Regions from separate parts of the Solibacillus sp. FSL K6-1523 genome, predicted to be linked through region 1. Evidence: a T-box and tRNA genes for the amino acid it is inferred to sense, from the RefSeq annotation. Region 1 holds a T-box; the other regions hold tRNA genes.
What was found. The T-box of region 1 lies ahead of MHI10_RS14805 (valine--tRNA ligase). A T-box ahead of a tRNA ligase gene usually reads a tRNA of that ligase, here a tRNA-Val.
Positions count from the first base shown of each region.

Region 2: it encodes a tRNA-Val, which carries the amino acid that the T-box ahead of MHI10_RS14805 (valine--tRNA ligase) is inferred to sense. The anticodon was not compared.
Region 3: it encodes a tRNA-Val, which carries the amino acid that the T-box ahead of MHI10_RS14805 (valine--tRNA ligase) is inferred to sense. The anticodon was not compared.
Region 4: it encodes a tRNA-Val, which carries the amino acid that the T-box ahead of MHI10_RS14805 (valine--tRNA ligase) is inferred to sense. The anticodon was not compared.

Region 1 is NZ_JBBOSU010000001.1:3,057,072-3,061,265, reverse strand. It holds gene MHI10_RS14820 (hypothetical protein) at 1-525, shown strand, start outside; gene MHI10_RS14815 (hypothetical protein) at 506-697, opposite strand; gene chrA (chromate efflux transporter) at 959-2,107, shown strand; T-box leader at 2,193-2,564, shown strand; gene MHI10_RS14805 (valine--tRNA ligase) at 2,655-4,194, shown strand, end outside.
Region 2 is NZ_JBBOSU010000001.1:304,404-308,597, reverse strand. It holds gene MHI10_RS01565 (S-layer homology domain-containing protein) at 1-385, shown strand, start outside; tRNA gene MHI10_RS01560 (tRNA-Glu) at 655-726, opposite strand; tRNA gene MHI10_RS01555 (tRNA-Asn) at 728-802, opposite strand; tRNA gene MHI10_RS01550 (tRNA-Ile) at 809-885, opposite strand; tRNA gene MHI10_RS01545 (tRNA-Phe) at 903-975, opposite strand; tRNA gene MHI10_RS01540 (tRNA-Asp) at 985-1,060, opposite strand; tRNA gene MHI10_RS01535 (tRNA-Met) at 1,064-1,138, opposite strand; tRNA gene MHI10_RS01530 (tRNA-Ser) at 1,183-1,275, opposite strand; tRNA gene MHI10_RS01525 (tRNA-Ala) at 1,287-1,362, opposite strand; tRNA gene MHI10_RS01520 (tRNA-Pro) at 1,372-1,448, opposite strand; tRNA gene MHI10_RS01515 (tRNA-Arg) at 1,471-1,547, opposite strand; tRNA gene MHI10_RS01510 (tRNA-Leu) at 1,570-1,658, opposite strand; tRNA gene MHI10_RS01505 (tRNA-Gly) at 1,665-1,739, opposite strand; tRNA gene MHI10_RS01500 (tRNA-Lys) at 1,782-1,857, opposite strand; tRNA gene MHI10_RS01495 (tRNA-Thr) at 1,864-1,939, opposite strand; tRNA gene MHI10_RS01490 (tRNA-Val) at 1,949-2,024, opposite strand; rRNA gene rrf (5S ribosomal RNA) at 2,032-2,147, opposite strand; rRNA gene MHI10_RS01480 (23S ribosomal RNA) at 2,336-4,194, opposite strand, start outside.
Region 3 is NZ_JBBOSU010000001.1:3,784,408-3,788,601, reverse strand. It holds rRNA gene MHI10_RS18290 (23S ribosomal RNA) at 1-2,065, shown strand, start outside; rRNA gene rrf (5S ribosomal RNA) at 2,185-2,300, shown strand; tRNA gene MHI10_RS18280 (tRNA-Asn) at 2,315-2,389, shown strand; tRNA gene MHI10_RS18275 (tRNA-Ser) at 2,398-2,489, shown strand; tRNA gene MHI10_RS18270 (tRNA-Glu) at 2,508-2,582, shown strand; tRNA gene MHI10_RS18265 (tRNA-Val) at 2,605-2,680, shown strand; tRNA gene MHI10_RS18260 (tRNA-Met) at 2,698-2,772, shown strand; tRNA gene MHI10_RS18255 (tRNA-Asp) at 2,776-2,851, shown strand; tRNA gene MHI10_RS18250 (tRNA-Phe) at 2,876-2,951, shown strand; tRNA gene MHI10_RS18245 (tRNA-Thr) at 2,971-3,046, shown strand; tRNA gene MHI10_RS18240 (tRNA-Tyr) at 3,053-3,136, shown strand; tRNA gene MHI10_RS18235 (tRNA-Trp) at 3,148-3,221, shown strand; tRNA gene MHI10_RS18230 (tRNA-His) at 3,254-3,329, shown strand; tRNA gene MHI10_RS18225 (tRNA-His) at 3,376-3,451, shown strand; tRNA gene MHI10_RS18220 (tRNA-Gln) at 3,480-3,554, shown strand; tRNA gene MHI10_RS18215 (tRNA-Gly) at 3,562-3,636, shown strand; tRNA gene MHI10_RS18210 (tRNA-Cys) at 3,654-3,727, shown strand; tRNA gene MHI10_RS18205 (tRNA-Leu) at 3,778-3,859, shown strand; gene MHI10_RS18200 (alpha/beta hydrolase) at 4,058-4,194, opposite strand, start outside.
Region 4 is NZ_JBBOSU010000001.1:3,402,590-3,406,783, reverse strand. It holds gene tnpB (IS200/IS605 family element RNA-guided endonuclease TnpB) at 1-325, shown strand, start outside; gene MHI10_RS16445 (MBL fold metallo-hydrolase) at 614-1,591, shown strand; tRNA gene MHI10_RS16440 (tRNA-Val) at 2,158-2,233, shown strand; tRNA gene MHI10_RS16435 (tRNA-Thr) at 2,243-2,318, shown strand; tRNA gene MHI10_RS16430 (tRNA-Lys) at 2,325-2,400, shown strand; tRNA gene MHI10_RS16425 (tRNA-Leu) at 2,419-2,503, shown strand; tRNA gene MHI10_RS16420 (tRNA-Gly) at 2,546-2,620, shown strand; tRNA gene MHI10_RS16415 (tRNA-Leu) at 2,627-2,715, shown strand; tRNA gene MHI10_RS16410 (tRNA-Arg) at 2,739-2,815, shown strand; tRNA gene MHI10_RS16405 (tRNA-Pro) at 2,837-2,913, shown strand; tRNA gene MHI10_RS16400 (tRNA-Ala) at 2,920-2,995, shown strand; tRNA gene MHI10_RS16395 (tRNA-Met) at 3,023-3,096, shown strand; tRNA gene MHI10_RS16390 (tRNA-Ile) at 3,104-3,180, shown strand; tRNA gene MHI10_RS16385 (tRNA-Ser) at 3,199-3,291, shown strand; tRNA gene MHI10_RS16380 (tRNA-Met) at 3,336-3,410, shown strand; tRNA gene MHI10_RS16375 (tRNA-Asp) at 3,415-3,490, shown strand; tRNA gene MHI10_RS16370 (tRNA-Phe) at 3,517-3,592, shown strand; tRNA gene MHI10_RS16365 (tRNA-Gly) at 3,598-3,671, shown strand; tRNA gene MHI10_RS16360 (tRNA-Ile) at 3,682-3,758, shown strand; tRNA gene MHI10_RS16355 (tRNA-Asn) at 3,777-3,851, shown strand; tRNA gene MHI10_RS16350 (tRNA-Ser) at 3,864-3,954, shown strand; tRNA gene MHI10_RS16345 (tRNA-Glu) at 3,963-4,034, shown strand.

The sequences.
Region 1 (4,194 bases):
TTTAGCATTGATTTACCAGATACAGCGAAGCAACTTGATAGCGTAAAAGTGTTAATTGAAGGAGAGCAAAGTGCGGTATTTGATGGAGGCTGTCAAGTGAAGTGGAATGTTCGGTGTCAATTTGAAGATCATGTCGCAGAGAAAATCGACAATCAAGAAATTGTAGTGAAAAATATCGAACAAAAAGTAGAACTGCCTGCAATTTCGGAAACACATGAAGTGACAACGGTTACGGAAACTGAAGAAGTTACAGCGATTTCAGAAACACATGAAGTAACTGCAATTTCAGAAACGAAAGAAGTAAATGTCAGTGCCGAAAGCCCTGTAGTGAGTGCGGTCGCGGAAACTCGTGAAGTGAGTGAAACGGTGGTGCTGAAAGAAGTGAATGAAGTCGCGGAATCTCCAAAGCAAATGGAGGAAGAATTGATGTATACTGTGCCTTCAGATGATTTTTATCGAGATCTTTCTGAGGCGTATAAAGTACATCAAGTTATCACTCCAAAAGCTAGAGATAATCAGTCATAAGCAAATAACTGAGACCGATTAAAAGAACGAGTAAAATAATATCGCCAGTTGTCGGTACGAATATTGTTCGAATAGCTTGGAAAATTGTTATGGGGATGATGCAATTTTTTATGAAAAAGCGAGTTTTACGTAACCATGGTGGAAGTAAGTAAGGATTATAACCTTTACGCATTTTCATCATCTCCTTTTTATCAGTATATGCAAGACTTGGTCATGAAGTGAAAAATTGACGTAATGGATTTTAGAAATGGGAAGGCATGGCTTTGCGATTGAGCGAGCGATGTCTTTTTTATTTGTACCTTTTTTAGAGGAAATACTGATATATATAGCTATTGTAAAGAAAATGATAGTTTTGTAAATGTCCTTTTATAAATGGGAAACATTTAGTAAAGTTAGGATAAGTGGATAAAGATAATTTTTTAGGAGTGAAAATTTGCGGAACTTTTTGGATATTTTTTGGACATCGTTGAAATTAGGAGTTACATCGTTTGGAGGACCCGCTGCACATTTAGGATATTTCCAACACATGTATGTGAAACAGAAAAAATGGCTGACGGATGAAGAGTATTTAGATTTGGTCGCATTAAGTCAGTTTTTACCTGGTCCTGCTTCAAGTCAGGTCGGTATGGGAATCGGGTTACGAAAAGGTGGAGTAGCTGGTAGTATTGCCGCGTTCATTGGATTTACACTACCATCAGTCTTGATGTTGATTGTATTTGTGTACATAATGGAACGCTTTGAGATGAGTATCGGTTGGCTACAAGGGTTGAAAATTGTTGCAGTAGCGATTGTTGCACAAGCTATTTTGGATATGGGGAAAAAAATATTAAAGACCCCTTTGCAGTATGCGCTGTTAATTTTAGCGACAATTTTATTACTTTACGCTACATCAATCTATTCACAAGTGGGTGTTCTTATTGGGAGTGCATTCATTGGATTTTTGTTTTTGAAACAGCCAGGTCAAGCGATTCCTAGCGTTGTATTTTCGAAAAAATGGGGTGCCGTATTTTTATCCGCATTTTTGGTGTTATTAATCGGTTTGCCTATTGCTTCCCAATTATTGAAATGGGAATGGCTCGTGCTATTTGAAAAGTTTTATTTAGCGGGGTCACTTGTTTTTGGTGGTGGACATGTTGTTTTACCATTACTAGAATCGCAATTCGTTGGTTCATATGTGACAGCGGAATCCTTTTTAGCAGGATACGGATTAACGCAAGCAGTACCAGGGCCATTGTTTACGTTTGCTAGTTATTTAGGAATGGTCATTGGTGGCATTCCGATTGCCATGCTTGCGACAGTGGCGATCTTTTTACCAGCATTTTTATTAATTGTTGGAGCGTATCCGTTTTGGTCAAGTATTAGTAGTCATCAAGCGTTACGTGGGGCAGTAGCTGGAATGAATGTAGCAGTTATTGGTATTTTAATTGCCGCGTTTATGTCGCCTATTCTCACGTCAACAGTTCGCGATGTAATGGATGCATTTTGGGCAATTGTTTTATTTGTGTTGCTTGTGAAGTTCAAATTGAAGCCGTGGATCATTGTCGTGATAGGTGCTTTAATTGGTGTTACATTTTATCGTTAAATCCGAATTGCATTTTTGGTATATCAGATGGACTCCTGTACTTGAAATTTTAACGAAAAGAGCGTAAAATATATACAATTATATAAATGAAACGTTGAGTAGGAAGAGTATGCTTGAGCGTGATGGTTAGAGAGGAAACGGTAGCTGAAAAGTTTCTACATTGCACGAGCAGAAGGTAGCCTAGGAGTTGACTTAGTGAACGAAGAGTAGCTAATGTCCGGTTAAACACCGTTATCGAATGAAGTGCCGAAAAGCTTAATGAAATTTTGCGAGCGCATGACACGACAAAGGCTTAAAAGAAAGCGTTTGTCAGTCAAGGAACGACGAAGCGAAGCAACCGCAGTGAACTAATGGTTCATGAGGATTGCTGAGTGAGGAGTGACGAAGAATGCGAACGCTTGTCTTAAGCCGCTCGGAATTAAAGGTGGTACCGCGACTTAACTCCCTCGTCCTTTTTTAGACGACGGGAGTTTTCTGTTTGTTCAAAATCTGAACGTAATTACGTTCAGAAACAATCGATTATTTTATTGATAGAGGAGAGAATACAATGACTGAAATTTCAATGCCAACTAAGTATGATCCACAGTCCACAGAAGCAGGCCGCTATGAATGGTGGTTAAAAGGTAAATTTTTCGAAGCAGATCCAACAAGTGATAAGGAACCATACTCAATTGTTATTCCACCGCCAAACGTAACAGGGAAATTACACCTTGGTCACGCTTGGGATACAACGTTACAAGATATTTTAACGCGTATGAAACGCATGCAAGGTTACGATGCGCTATGGTTACCAGGGATGGACCATGCAGGAATTGCAACACAAGCGAAAGTAGAAGAAAAATTGCGCGGAGAAGGCATTTCACGCTATGACCTTGGTCGTGAAAAGTTCTTAGAAAAAACATGGGAATGGAAAGAGGAATATGCCTCACATATCCGTGCACAATGGTCAAAACTAGGTCTTGGATTAGATTATTCAAAAGAGCGCTTCACGTTAGACGAGGGCTTAAATGTTGCGGTTAATGAAGTATTCGTAACATTATACGAAAAAGGCTTAATTTACCGCGGTGAGCGTATTATTAACTGGGATCCAGCAGCTAAAACAGCGTTATCTGACATCGAAGTAATTCACAAAGAAGTAGAAGGCGCATTTTACCATATGGAATACCCATTAGCTGACGGTTCTGGCGTTTTACGTGTTGCGACAACTCGTCCAGAAACGATGCTTGGTGACTCTGGTATCGCGGTTCACCCGGAAGATGAGCGCTATGCACACCTAGTGGGGAAAACAGTTATTTTACCAATCGTTGGACGCGAAATACCAATTGTAGCGGATGACTATGTTGATAAAGATTTCGGAACTGGCGTTGTTAAAATGACACCAGCACATGACCCGAATGACTTTGAAGTTGGTAATCGTCATAACTTAGAACGAATTTTAGTGATGCATGAAGACGGTACAATGAATGAGCTTGCGGGTAAATATAATGGTATGGATCGTTTTGAATGCCGTAAGCAAATCGTAGCGGATTTACAAGAAGCAGGCGTATTAGTTGAAATCGAAACGCATGTACATCAAGTAGGTCACTCAGAGCGTACAAATGCTGTAGTAGAGCCATATTTATCGAAACAATGGTTCGTGAAAATGGGGCCATTAGCAGAAGATGCGTTAGCAATGCAAGCAAATGAGGACGAAAAAGTAAACTTCGTGCCAAACCGCTTTGAAAATACGTATAATCGTTGGATGGAAAACATTCATGACTGGTGTATTTCTCGTCAACTTTGGTGGGGACATCAAATTCCAGCTTGGTATCATAATGAAACAGGCGAAGTATATGTAGGTAAAGAAGCACCAGCAGATGCTGAAAACTGGACGCAAGATGAAGATGTACTCGATACATGGTTCTCATCTGCTTTATGGCCGTTTTCAACGATGGATTGGCCAAATGAAGACAGTGAATTATTCAAACGTTATTACCCAACTAGCACGTTAGTAACGGGCTATGACATTATTTTCTTCTGGGTTAGCCGTATGATTTTCCAAGGGAAGGAATTTACAGGCGAGCGTCCATTTAAAGATGTATTAATTC
Region 2 (4,194 bases), 2.8 Mb from region 1:
AACAGTGGATGCTTCCTTGCGAATCGGTAAAGATTGGTCAACCGTATCAAAAGAAAACTCTTGGGATGGCAACTACTTCTATTATTATAAATACGGACGTGGAGAAGCCGATTCAAGCCTTCGTGATTTGACGATTTCCTTTACCTCTAAAAAGGATTTTTATGTAGAATATGAAACGTATGATGGCTATGCCACAGGATTTGTGCAAGGTTACGCAACCGTGATCTCCAATAAAAAAGCGATGCTATCTGAAACTATCGCTGGTGAACGCTGTGTCATTGAGTTTCAAAAGCTAAACAATAATACGATTAAAACGATTGAACACGATTGCGACGGCTCCCGTCAACGCGAAACCAACTTCAATGGCATATTAAAATTAAAATAAAATTGTAATCAGTGAGGACTACATTTAAAAGCCCTCACTGATTTTTTTATACATCAAGTACACTAATATCTATTTTCCTCATCTCCATACATACCAATATCTAAAATTGTATTTATCTTCGCAGCAAATTTACTAAATTCAAGATCAATCACTATTGGCGGAGCATTTTCGTCATTTCGAACATTTACGTTTAATCACAACAAAAAAAGCTATATATAAACTCATAATTTGAGTTTATATATAGCTTTTCCACATAAATATGTTTTATATGACCCGTACGGGATTCGAACCCGTGTTACCGCCGTGAAAGGGCGGTGTCTTAACCGCTTGACCAACGGGCCATGGCTCCGAAGGTAGGACTCGAACCTACGACCAACCGGTTAACAGCCGGTTGCTCTACCACTGAGCTACTTCGGAAAAATATGGTGGGCCTAAATGGACTCGAACCATCGACCTCACGCTTATCAGGCGTGCGCTCTAACCAGCTGAGCTATAGGCCCCAATTTTTTAAAAAAGATGGGTCAGGACGGAATCGAACCGCCGACACTTAGAGCTTCAATCTAATGCTCTACCAACTGAGCTACTGACCCATAAAAAAATGGCGGTCCCGACCGGGATCGAACCGGCGATCTCCTGCGTGACAGGCAGGCATGTTAACCGCTACACCACGGGACCATTTGGTTGCGGGGACAGGACTTGAACCTGTGACCTTCGGGTTATGAGCCCGACGAGCTACCACTGCTCCACCCCGCGACAATATTACTTTATTCTGTTAAAAATTATTACTTTTAAAAAAATGGAGGAGGTAGAGGGATTCGAACCCCCGCGCGGTGTTACCCGCCTGTCGGTTTTCAAGACCGATCCCTTCAGCCGAACTTGGGTATACCTCCGAAGTAAAATATGGTGGAGCCTAGCGGGATCGAACCGCTGACCTCCTGCGTGCAAGGCAGGCGCTCTCCCAGCTGAGCTAAGGCCCCATATAATAATGGTCGGAATGACAGGATTCGAACCTACGACCCCTTGGTCCCAAACCAAGTGCTCTACCAAGCTGAGCTACATTCCGAACATGTCAATTAAATTTATAATGGCGCGCCCGGCAGGAGTCGAACCCACAACCTTCTGATCCGTAGTCAGACGCTCTATCCAATTGAGCTACGGGCGCATAATTATTTTTTTAAAGAAAATGGTGCCGAGGGCCGGAATCGAACCGGCACGATGATCACTCACCGCAGGATTTTAAGTCCTGTGCGTCTGCCAGTTCCGCCACCCCGGCATATGTTGGAGCGGAAGACGAGGTTCGAACTCGCGACCCCCACCTTGGCAAGGTGGTGTTCTACCACTGAACTACTTCCGCATATGCTTAAGAATTTTTATTCTGACAATGTATTAAATTAACTGGTGAGCCATGCAGGATTCGAACCTACGACCCTCTGATTAAAAGTCAGATGCTCTACCAACTGAGCTAATGGCTCTCTAAATGGTGCCGGCGAAAGGAGTCGAACCCTCGACCTACTGATTACAAGTCAGTTGCTCTACCAACTGAGCTACACCGGCGTTTAGAAATGGTGGAGGATGACGGGCTCGAACCGCCGACCCTCTGCTTGTAAGGCAGATGCTCTCCCAGCTGAGCTAATCCTCCATTATTTGCGAAGCGATGTCCTACTCTCACAGGGGGAAGCCCCCAACTACCATCGGCGCTAAAGAGCTTAACTTCCGTGTTCGGTATGGGAACGGGTGTGACCTCTTTGCCATCATCACTTCACTTATTCGGCTTCCAATACACGGCGCTATCCTGCGTCAACCGCCTTCGCTCAATCAGTCACGTACTTAAGTAAGCTCCTTCATTCGCTCAGTTGTTTCCTTGACTAGCTTGTGTCTTGAAACCCTAAGGTTAGAAAGATTATTCTTTCAAAACTGGATAAACGTTTCATTGAAATTGTGCAATAAATTGTGGTTAAGTCCTCGACCGATTAGTATTCGTCAGCTCCATATGTCGCCACACTTCCACCTCGAACCTATCTACCTGATCGTCTTTCAGGGGTCTTACTTACTTGCGTAATGGGAAATCTCATCTTGAGGGGGGCTTCATGCTTAGATGCTTTCAGCACTTATCCCGTCCACACATAGCTACCCAGCGATGCTCTTGGCAGAACAACTGGTACACCAGCGGTGTGTCCATCCCGGTCCTCTCGTACTAAGGACAGCTCCTCTCAAATTTCCTACGCCCACGACGGATAGGGACCGAACTGTCTCACGACGTTCTGAACCCAGCTCGCGTACCGCTTTAATGGGCGAACAGCCCAACCCTTGGGACCGACTACAGCCCCAGGATGCGATGAGCCGACATCGAGGTGCCAAACCTCCCCGTCGATGTGGACTCTTGGGGGAGATAAGCCTGTTATCCCCGGGGTAGCTTTTATCCGTTGAGCGATGGCCCTTCCATGCGGAACCACCGGATCACTAAGCCCGTCTTTCGACCCTGCTCGACTTGTAGGTCTCGCAGTCAAGCTCCCTTATGCCTTTACACTCTACGAATGATTTCCAACCATTCTGAGGGAACCTTTGGGCGCCTCCGTTACTCTTTAGGAGGCGACCGCCCCAGTCAAACTGTCCGCCTGACACTGTCTCCTACCCCGCTAAGGGGCATGGGTTAGAAGTTCAATACAACCAGGGTAGTATCCCACTGACGCCTCCTTCGAAGCTGGCGCTCCGAGATCTCTGGCTCCTACCTATCCTGTACAAGTTGTACCAAAATTCAATATCAGGCTACAGTAAAGCTCCACGGGGTCTTTCCGTCCTGTCGCGGGTAACCTGCATCTTCACAGGTACTATAATTTCACCGAGTCTCTCGTTGAGACAGTGCCCAGATCGTTACGCCTTTCGTGCGGGTCGGAACTTACCCGACAAGGAATTTCGCTACCTTAGGACCGTTATAGTTACGGCCGCCGTTTACTGGGGCTTCAATTCGTAGCTTCGCTTGCGCTAACCACTCCTCTTAACCTTCCAGCACCGGGCAGGCGTCAGCCCCTATACTTCACCTTACGGTTTTGCAGAGACCTGTGTTTTTGCTAAACAGTCGCCTGGGCCTATTCACTGCGGCTCTCATGCGCTTGCACGCTCAAGAGCACCCCTTCTCCCGAAGTTACGGGGTCATTTTGCCGAGTTCCTTAACGAGAGTTCTCTCGCACACCTTAGGATTCTCTCCTCGACTACCTGTGTCGGTTTGCGGTACGGGCACCTCTCACCTCGATAGAGGCTTTTCTTGGCAGTGTGAAATCAGGAACTTCGTCCATACGGACTCGTCATCACAGCTCAACGTATTAGTGTGCGGATTTGCCTACACACACGCCTTACTGCTTGAACAGAGACAACCAACGCTCTGCTTACCCTATCCTACTGCGTCCCCCCATTTCTCAAACGGTGAGGAGGTGGTACAGGAATATCAACCTGTTGTCCATCGCCTACGCCTATCGGCCTCGGCTTAGGTCCCGACTAACCCTGAGCGGACGAGCCTTCCTCAGGAAACCTTAGTCATACGGTGGACGGGATTCTCACCCGTCTTTCGCTACTCATACCGGCATTCTCACTTCTAAGCGCTCCACCAGTCCTTCCGGTCTGACTTCAACGCCCTTAGAACGCTCTCCTACCACGCATCCATACGGATGCATCCACAGCTTCGGTGAATCGTTTAGCCCCGATAAATTTTCGGCGCAGCGTCACTCGACCAGTGAGCTATTACGCACTCTTTAAATGATGGCTGCTTCTGAGCCAACATCCTGGTTGTCTAAGCAACGCCACATCCTTTTCCA
Region 3 (4,194 bases), 730 kb from region 1:
CGAAATAGCTTTAGGGCTAGCCTCGTGATTGAGAATACTGGAGGTAGAGCACTGTTTGGACTAGGGGGGCATCTCGCTTTACCGAATTCAGACAAACTCCGAATGCCAGATATTTATACACGGGAGTCAGACTGCGAGTGATAAGATCCGTAGTCAAGAGGGAAACAGCCCAGACCACCAGCTAAGGTCCCAAAGTAATCGTTAAGTGGAAAAGGATGTGGCGTTGCTTAGACAACCAGGATGTTGGCTCAGAAGCAGCCATCATTTAAAGAGTGCGTAATAGCTCACTGGTCGAGTGACGCTGCGCCGAAAATTTATCGGGGCTAAACGATTCACCGAAGCTGTGGATGCATCCGTATGGATGCGTGGTAGGAGAGCGTTCTAAGGGCGTTGAAGTCAGACCGGAAGGACTGGTGGAGCGCTTAGAAGTGAGAATGCCGGTATGAGTAGCGAAAGACGGGTGAGAATCCCGTCCACCGTATGACTAAGGTTTCCTGAGGAAGGCTCGTCCGCTCAGGGTTAGTCGGGACCTAAGCCGAGGCCGATAGGCGTAGGCGATGGACAACAGGTTGATATTCCTGTACCACCTCCTCACCGTTTGAGAAATGGGGGGACGCAGTAGGATAGGGTAAGCAGAGCGTTGGTTGTCTCTGTTCAAGCAGTAAGGCGTGTGTGTAGGCAAATCCGCACACTAATACGTTGAGCTGTGATGACGAGTCCGTATGGACGAAGTTCCTGATTTCACACTGCCAAGAAAAGCCTCTATCGAGGTGAGAGGTGCCCGTACCGCAAACCGACACAGGTAGTCGAGGAGAGAATCCTAAGGTGTGCGAGAGAACTCTCGTTAAGGAACTCGGCAAAATGACCCCGTAACTTCGGGAGAAGGGGTGCTCTTGAGCGTGCAAGCGCATGAGAGCCGCAGTGAATAGGCCCAGGCGACTGTTTAGCAAAAACACAGGTCTCTGCAAAACCGTAAGGTGAAGTATAGGGGCTGACGCCTGCCCGGTGCTGGAAGGTTAAGAGGAGTGGTTAGCGCAAGCGAAGCTACGAATTGAAGCCCCAGTAAACGGCGGCCGTAACTATAACGGTCCTAAGGTAGCGAAATTCCTTGTCGGGTAAGTTCCGACCCGCACGAAAGGCGTAACGATCTGGGCACTGTCTCAACGAGAGACTCGGTGAAATTATAGTACCTGTGAAGATGCAGGTTACCCGCGACAGGACGGAAAGACCCCGTGGAGCTTTACTGTAGCCTGATATTGAATTTTGGTACAACTTGTACAGGATAGGTAGGAGCCAGAGATCTCGGAGCGCCAGCTTCGAAGGAGGCGTCAGTGGGATACTACCCTGGTTGTATTGAACTTCTAACCCATGCCCCTTAGCGGGGTAGGAGACAGTGTCAGGCGGACAGTTTGACTGGGGCGGTCGCCTCCTAAAGAGTAACGGAGGCGCCCAAAGGTTCCCTCAGAATGGTTGGAAATCATTCGTAGAGTGTAAAGGCATAAGGGAGCTTGACTGCGAGACCTACAAGTCGAGCAGGGTCGAAAGACGGGCTTAGTGATCCGGTGGTTCCGCATGGAAGGGCCATCGCTCAACGGATAAAAGCTACCCCGGGGATAACAGGCTTATCTCCCCCAAGAGTCCACATCGACGGGGAGGTTTGGCACCTCGATGTCGGCTCATCGCATCCTGGGGCTGTAGTCGGTCCCAAGGGTTGGGCTGTTCGCCCATTAAAGCGGTACGCGAGCTGGGTTCAGAACGTCGTGAGACAGTTCGGTCCCTATCCGTCGTGGGCGTAGGAAATTTGAGAGGAGCTGTCCTTAGTACGAGAGGACCGGGATGGACACACCGCTGGTGTACCAGTTGTTCTGCCAAGAGCATCGCTGGGTAGCTATGTGTGGACGGGATAAGTGCTGAAAGCATCTAAGCATGAAGCCCCCCTCAAGATGAGATTTCCCATTACGCAAGTAAGTAAGACCCCTGAAAGACGATCAGGTAGATAGGTTCGAGGTGGAAGTGTGGCGACATATGGAGCTGACGAATACTAATCGGTCGAGGACTTAACCACAATTTATTGCACAATTCAATGAAACGTTTATCCAGTTTTGAAAGAATAAAATAAAAAATCACTAATAACACTTGACATTTTAAGTGTAAATGGTATAATGAATATTGTCTTTCAAATAGTCTAGTGATGATGGCAAAGAGGTCACACCCGTTCCCATACCGAACACGGAAGTTAAGCTCTTTAGCGCCGATGGTAGTTGGGGGCTTCCCCCTGTGAGAGTAGGACATCGCTAGGCGTACACAACAATATTCCGAAGTAGCTCAGTGGTAGAGCAACCGGCTGTTAACCGGTTGGTCGTAGGTTCGAGTCCTACCTTCGGAGCCATTCTTCTTGGAGAGTTGTCCGAGAGGTCGAAGGAGCACGATTGGAAATCGTGTATGCGGATAACACTGCATCAAGGGTTCAAATCCCTTACTCTCCGCCAGACTATAATAATTCCATTGGCCCGTTGGTCAAGCGGTTAAGACACCGCCCTTTCACGGCGGTAACACGGGTTCGAATCCCGTACGGGTCACCATTCAACATTTATTATCCAGCATGGAGGATTAGCTCAGCTGGGAGAGCATCTGCCTTACAAGCAGAGGGTCGGCGGTTCGAGCCCGTCATCCTCCACCATAAAAAAATAGTATTATCGCGGGGTGGAGCAGTGGTAGCTCGTCGGGCTCATAACCCGAAGGTCACAGGTTCAAGTCCTGTCCCCGCAACCAAATGGTCCCGTGGTGTAGCGGTTAACATGCCTGCCTGTCACGCAGGAGATCGCCGGTTCGATCCCGGTCGGGACCGCCATTTTATATTTCATACATAAAATATGGGTCAGTAGCTCAGTTGGTAGAGCATTAGATTGAAGCTCTAAGTGTCGGCGGTTCGATTCCGTCCTGACCCACCATATTTTTTAAAAGTAATTTGCCGGTGTAGCTCAGTTGGTAGAGCAACTGACTTGTAATCAGTAGGTCGAGGGTTCGACTCCTTTCGCCGGCACCATTAATAGGTGGGGTAGCGAAGTGGCTAAACGCGGCGGACTGTAAATCCGCTCCTTAGGGTTCGGCGGTTCGAATCCGTCCCCCACCACCATTTTCAATCGCAGGGGCATAGTTTAAAGGTAGAACTACGGTCTCCAAAACCGTCAGTGTGGGTTCGATTCCTACTGCCCCTGCCAATTAAATAAACAACAAACGAAATAATATAATGGCGGTTGTGGTGAAGTGGTTAACACACCTGATTGTGGTTCAGGCATTCGTGGGTTCGATTCCCATCAGTCGCCCCATTCTTTATTTAGTTTAAAGGTTTATTTCAAATAAGATAATATAATGGCGGTTGTGGTGAAGTGGTTAACACACCTGATTGTGGTTCAGGCATTCGTGGGTTCGATTCCCATCAGTCGCCCCATTTCTTATAAAATATTAATTTACTTCATTGGGGTATAGCCAAGCGGTAAGGCAACGGATTTTGATTCCGTCATGCCCTGGTTCGAATCCAGGTTCCCCAGCCATTTTTTTGCGGAAGTAGTTCAGTGGTAGAACACCACCTTGCCAAGGTGGGGGTCGCGAGTTCGAACCTCGTCTTCCGCTCCAAAAATATAATTATATATGGCGGCATAGCCAAGTGGTAAGGCACAGGTCTGCAACACCTCTACCACCGGTTCAAATCCGGTTGCCGCCTCCATATACTTTAAATCGGTTATTCCGGTTTTTTTTATTCCTTTTTTTTGATATGCCGGTATGGCGGAATTGGCAGACGCGCGCGACTCAAAATCGCGTTCCGTGAGGAGTGTCGGTTCGACCCCGACTATCGGTATCTATGTGCAGACGTATTAAGAGTTCTCATTAATTTGAGGACTCTTTTTTGTTGTCTAAAAGCCTAAATTTGCAAAGATACATGAAGTAGGGGATTAGATGGGAGCATCGACTATTTCTCCGATGTGCATCTCGACTTCTATGAAGAGCCTGATTCTATATATAACGGTTTGAGCAGTGTTTTTGATTCCTTTCACACCTATTTTACTTCTACTTCTATCGTTCGATTCAATCCATATTTTGCAGCATCAATATATTCTTGAATTGTTTTGTTTGCGATGTTTGCATGCGGATTTAATGACTCGAAGCCGTGGTATGCACCCGCATATAAATGGA
Region 4 (4,194 bases), 350 kb from region 1:
AGATTTGCGTGTTAGTAAGATGCAAAAGAATCCCCAACTTGCCAAGGTCATTAGTGATGCGAGCTGGTCAGAATTCGCGTATATGCTCGAGTACAAAGCACAATGGCACGGCAAACAGGTGATTCGAGTAGGTAAAACATTTGCCTCCAGCCAGCTCTGTTCACATTGTGGCTATCAACATAAAGACGTAAAGAATCTCGCTATCCGAACATGGACGTGTCCAAACTGTCATACGCAACATGACCGAGATCTTAACGCAAGCATCAATATTCTACAAGAAGCATTAAGGCTTCAAACCGTAGGGACTACGGGGCTAGCTCGGTGAATTCTCCATCTAATAGAGATTTCAGCCAAGAATCTCCCTTCTCTAAGCGATAGCGTAGGTGGGAGTAGTTCAATTGGTTATTATTGAGTACAAATAACTTGGCTCTATCTTTGTATGACGGCAGATTAACTAAGAAATGTATCAATTAATACCGTGCATTGTTAAATACGAAATTCTACTGACTTAATTCCGATGAATAGTATGAATAAAGATTTTGGAATATACTTGTAATTGTGTTGAGGAAATGGTCTCTGATAGATAACTAAAACTAAGAAAGTAGGTTTGAATATGCAAACGGTTTACATAAGTGAGGAAAAGCAAGTATATCCGATTATTTTTGAAATGAATTATGGTCAGTTGAGTAGTATAAATTGTTATTTGTATAAGCACGGATCTAAGCTTACATTGATCGATGCAGGGCTGGATATACCGGAATACCGTAATTTTTTTGAGGCGCAATTAGCTGCTTACGGGTTTCAAATTGGAGATATCGATCAAATTTTATTAACCCATCATCATGAGGATCACATTGGCTTAGTTAATTATATAATTCAACAACATCAAATTCCTGTTTATGCATATACGCTAGCACTGCCACGCCTTTATTTTACGGAAGAATATCAGATTCAGAAGAAAACGTTTTTTGAACGGTTATATAAGCAATATGGATGTGAAGAAGTAGCACAGCAAAGACTTCTAAAAATGCAGCAAACAATGAAAAATAGTAATCAGTTAAAAATTAAAGGAACAATTACGGCACTTGATCATCATGATATGCTCGATGATTTACAAGTCATCGCTGTGCCTGGGCATTCACCAGACTCGATTATGTTTTATGATCAACAGGCGAAATGGTTATTTGTAGGGGATTTAGTGATGTATAAAGGAACGACCAATGCATTAATCGACCATGACGACGAAGGGCAACTATTGCCGACTGTTATGCAATACAAAAATTCACTTGAACTTTGTTTGAAGTATGATGTTCGCACTGTTTTTGCAGGGCATCAGCAAGTTTTTTCAGATTTACCTGAAATTATACAAAAAAATTTGGCGCGTATTGAATATAAATTAAATCGTTTAACGAAAAAAGTTACAGAAGGAAATGAAACGATCCTTCAATTGGCATCGGCTATTTATGGAGAACGCATAAATAAAGAGATGACACTTATTTTATCTGAAATCATTGGTTATACGATGTATGCGGAAAGGATGGGGGAAGTGAAACGTGTTGTGGAAAAAACGGGACTGCATTTTTACAGATAAATTTTAGTTGATTATTTAATGGTAAACCTTAACAAGAATGCAAGTTGATTGGAATGAAGAGGAGGCGACTCCAACGAGTAAGGAACATAGGGTAAAACCACCATGTCTTGTGGCAACGCCTTTGTTCCCCAATTAAGCCGGGGTTTGACTCCCCACTGAATAGAATTTCCTATTGGGCATTTATTCCCCACTTAGAGAAGTGGGGGATAAATGCTGGATTAAGTTAAAAAACTTAAGAAATTTATGACGAATAAAAATGGTGATTAAAGTTGCGAAATAAACATGATTCATACAATAATATGTAAATTTCGGATGGAAATAGATTAATAAGTAAAATATTTGTAAACAGTAGTTGAAAAATAATTGTAATCGTATTAAACTTTCGTTATGCTTAATAAATCACTTTTAGTAAATAGTTCCGCTATTAATTAGTAGTTTTAGAAAAAAATAAACTTTTTTTAAAAAAGTTCTAAAAAACTATTGCATTTCAGTTAAAAGCTTGATATTATAAGTCTTGTCCTTAACAAATAGGACATAACGTTAATAAGTAATTATTAATGTCCCATGGAGGATTAGCTCAGCTGGGAGAGCATCTGCCTTACAAGCAGAGGGTCGGCGGTTCGAGCCCGTCATCCTCCACCATTTCTAAATGCCGGTGTAGCTCAGTTGGTAGAGCAACTGACTTGTAATCAGTAGGTCGAGGGTTCGACTCCTTTCGCCGGCACCATTAAGAGAGCCATTAGCTCAGTTGGTAGAGCATCTGACTTTTAATCAGAGGGTCGTAGGTTCGAATCCTGCATGGCTCACCAGTTTTATATATGTCTGCTGCGGGTGTGGCGGAACTGGCAGACGCACTAGACTTAGGATCTAGCGCCGCGAGGCGTGGGGGTTCGACTCCCTTCACCCGCACCATTAAATTAAATAACTTGTCAGAATAAAAATTCTTAAGCATATGCGGAAGTAGTTCAGTGGTAGAACACCACCTTGCCAAGGTGGGGGTCGCGAGTTCGAACCTCGTCTTCCGCTCCAACATATGCCGGGGTGGCGGAACTGGCAGACGCACAGGACTTAAAATCCTGCGGTGAGTGATCATCGTGCCGGTTCGATTCCGGCCCTCGGCACCATTTTCTTTTAAACAAATATTTATGCGCCCGTAGCTCAATTGGATAGAGCGTCTGACTACGGATCAGAAGGTTGTGGGTTCGACTCCTGCCGGGCGCGCCATATAATTTAAATGATATTTTTCGGAATGTAGCTCAGCTTGGTAGAGCACTTGGTTTGGGACCAAGGGGTCGTAGGTTCGAATCCTGTCATTCCGACCATTTTATGGGGCCTTAGCTCAGCTGGGAGAGCGCCTGCCTTGCACGCAGGAGGTCAGCGGTTCGATCCCGCTAGGCTCCACCAAAACAATTTTAACCATATAAAGATCCTGGCGGTGTAGCTCAGCTGGCTAGAGCATTCGGTTCATACCCGAAAGGTCGTGGGTTCGACTCCCTCCGCCGCCATCTTAAAGGACCTTTAGCTCAGTTGGTTAGAGCAGACGGCTCATAACCGTCCGGTCACAGGTTCGAGTCCTGTAAGGTCCACCAGTAAATTGAATGTAACATGGAGGTATACCCAAGTTCGGCTGAAGGGATCGGTCTTGAAAACCGACAGGCGGGTAACACCGCGCGGGGGTTCGAATCCCTCTACCTCCTCCATTTTTAAATATTGGTGTACAAAAGACTGAAAAAAATAGTATTATCGCGGGGTGGAGCAGTGGTAGCTCGTCGGGCTCATAACCCGAAGGTCACAGGTTCAAGTCCTGTCCCCGCAACCAAAATGGTCCCGTGGTGTAGCGGTTAACATGCCTGCCTGTCACGCAGGAGATCGCCGGTTCGATCCCGGTCGGGACCGCCATTTATATATTTATGGAAAAGCATTATGGGTCAGTAGCTCAGTTGGTAGAGCATTAGATTGAAGCTCTAAGTGTCGGCGGTTCGATTCCGTCCTGACCCACCATAATTGCGGGTGTAGTTTAGTGGTAAAACCTCAGCCTTCCAAGCTGATGATGAGAGTTCGATTCTCTTCACCCGCTCCATTTATTTAAAGGGCCTATAGCTCAGCTGGTTAGAGCGCACGCCTGATAAGCGTGAGGTCGATGGTTCGAGTCCATTTAGGCCCACCATTAAAACATCATAATTATTCCGAAGTAGCTCAGTGGTAGAGCAACCGGCTGTTAACCGGTTGGTCGTAGGTTCGAGTCCTACCTTCGGAGCCATTTTTATTCTATGGGGAAGTACCCAAGTGGCTCAAGGGGCGCCCCTGCTAAGGGTGTAGATCGCGTAAGCGGTGCGAGGGTTCGAATCCCTCCTTCTCCGCCATAGAATTAGGCCCGTTGGTCAAGCGGTTAAGACACCGCCCTTTCACGGCGGTAACACGGGTTCGAATCCCGTACGGGTCATCATACATAATCGAAAAGCGCTAGATACGTTACATACGTGTCTAGCGCTTTTTGCGAATTTTATAGAAATAGCTTAGTGCGTATTGGAAGTAAATCGCTCAGTTCTATTTGGAATAAAATGAGGTAGTGCTTCTAAACGAAGGAGTCGCTTAGTTAGTAA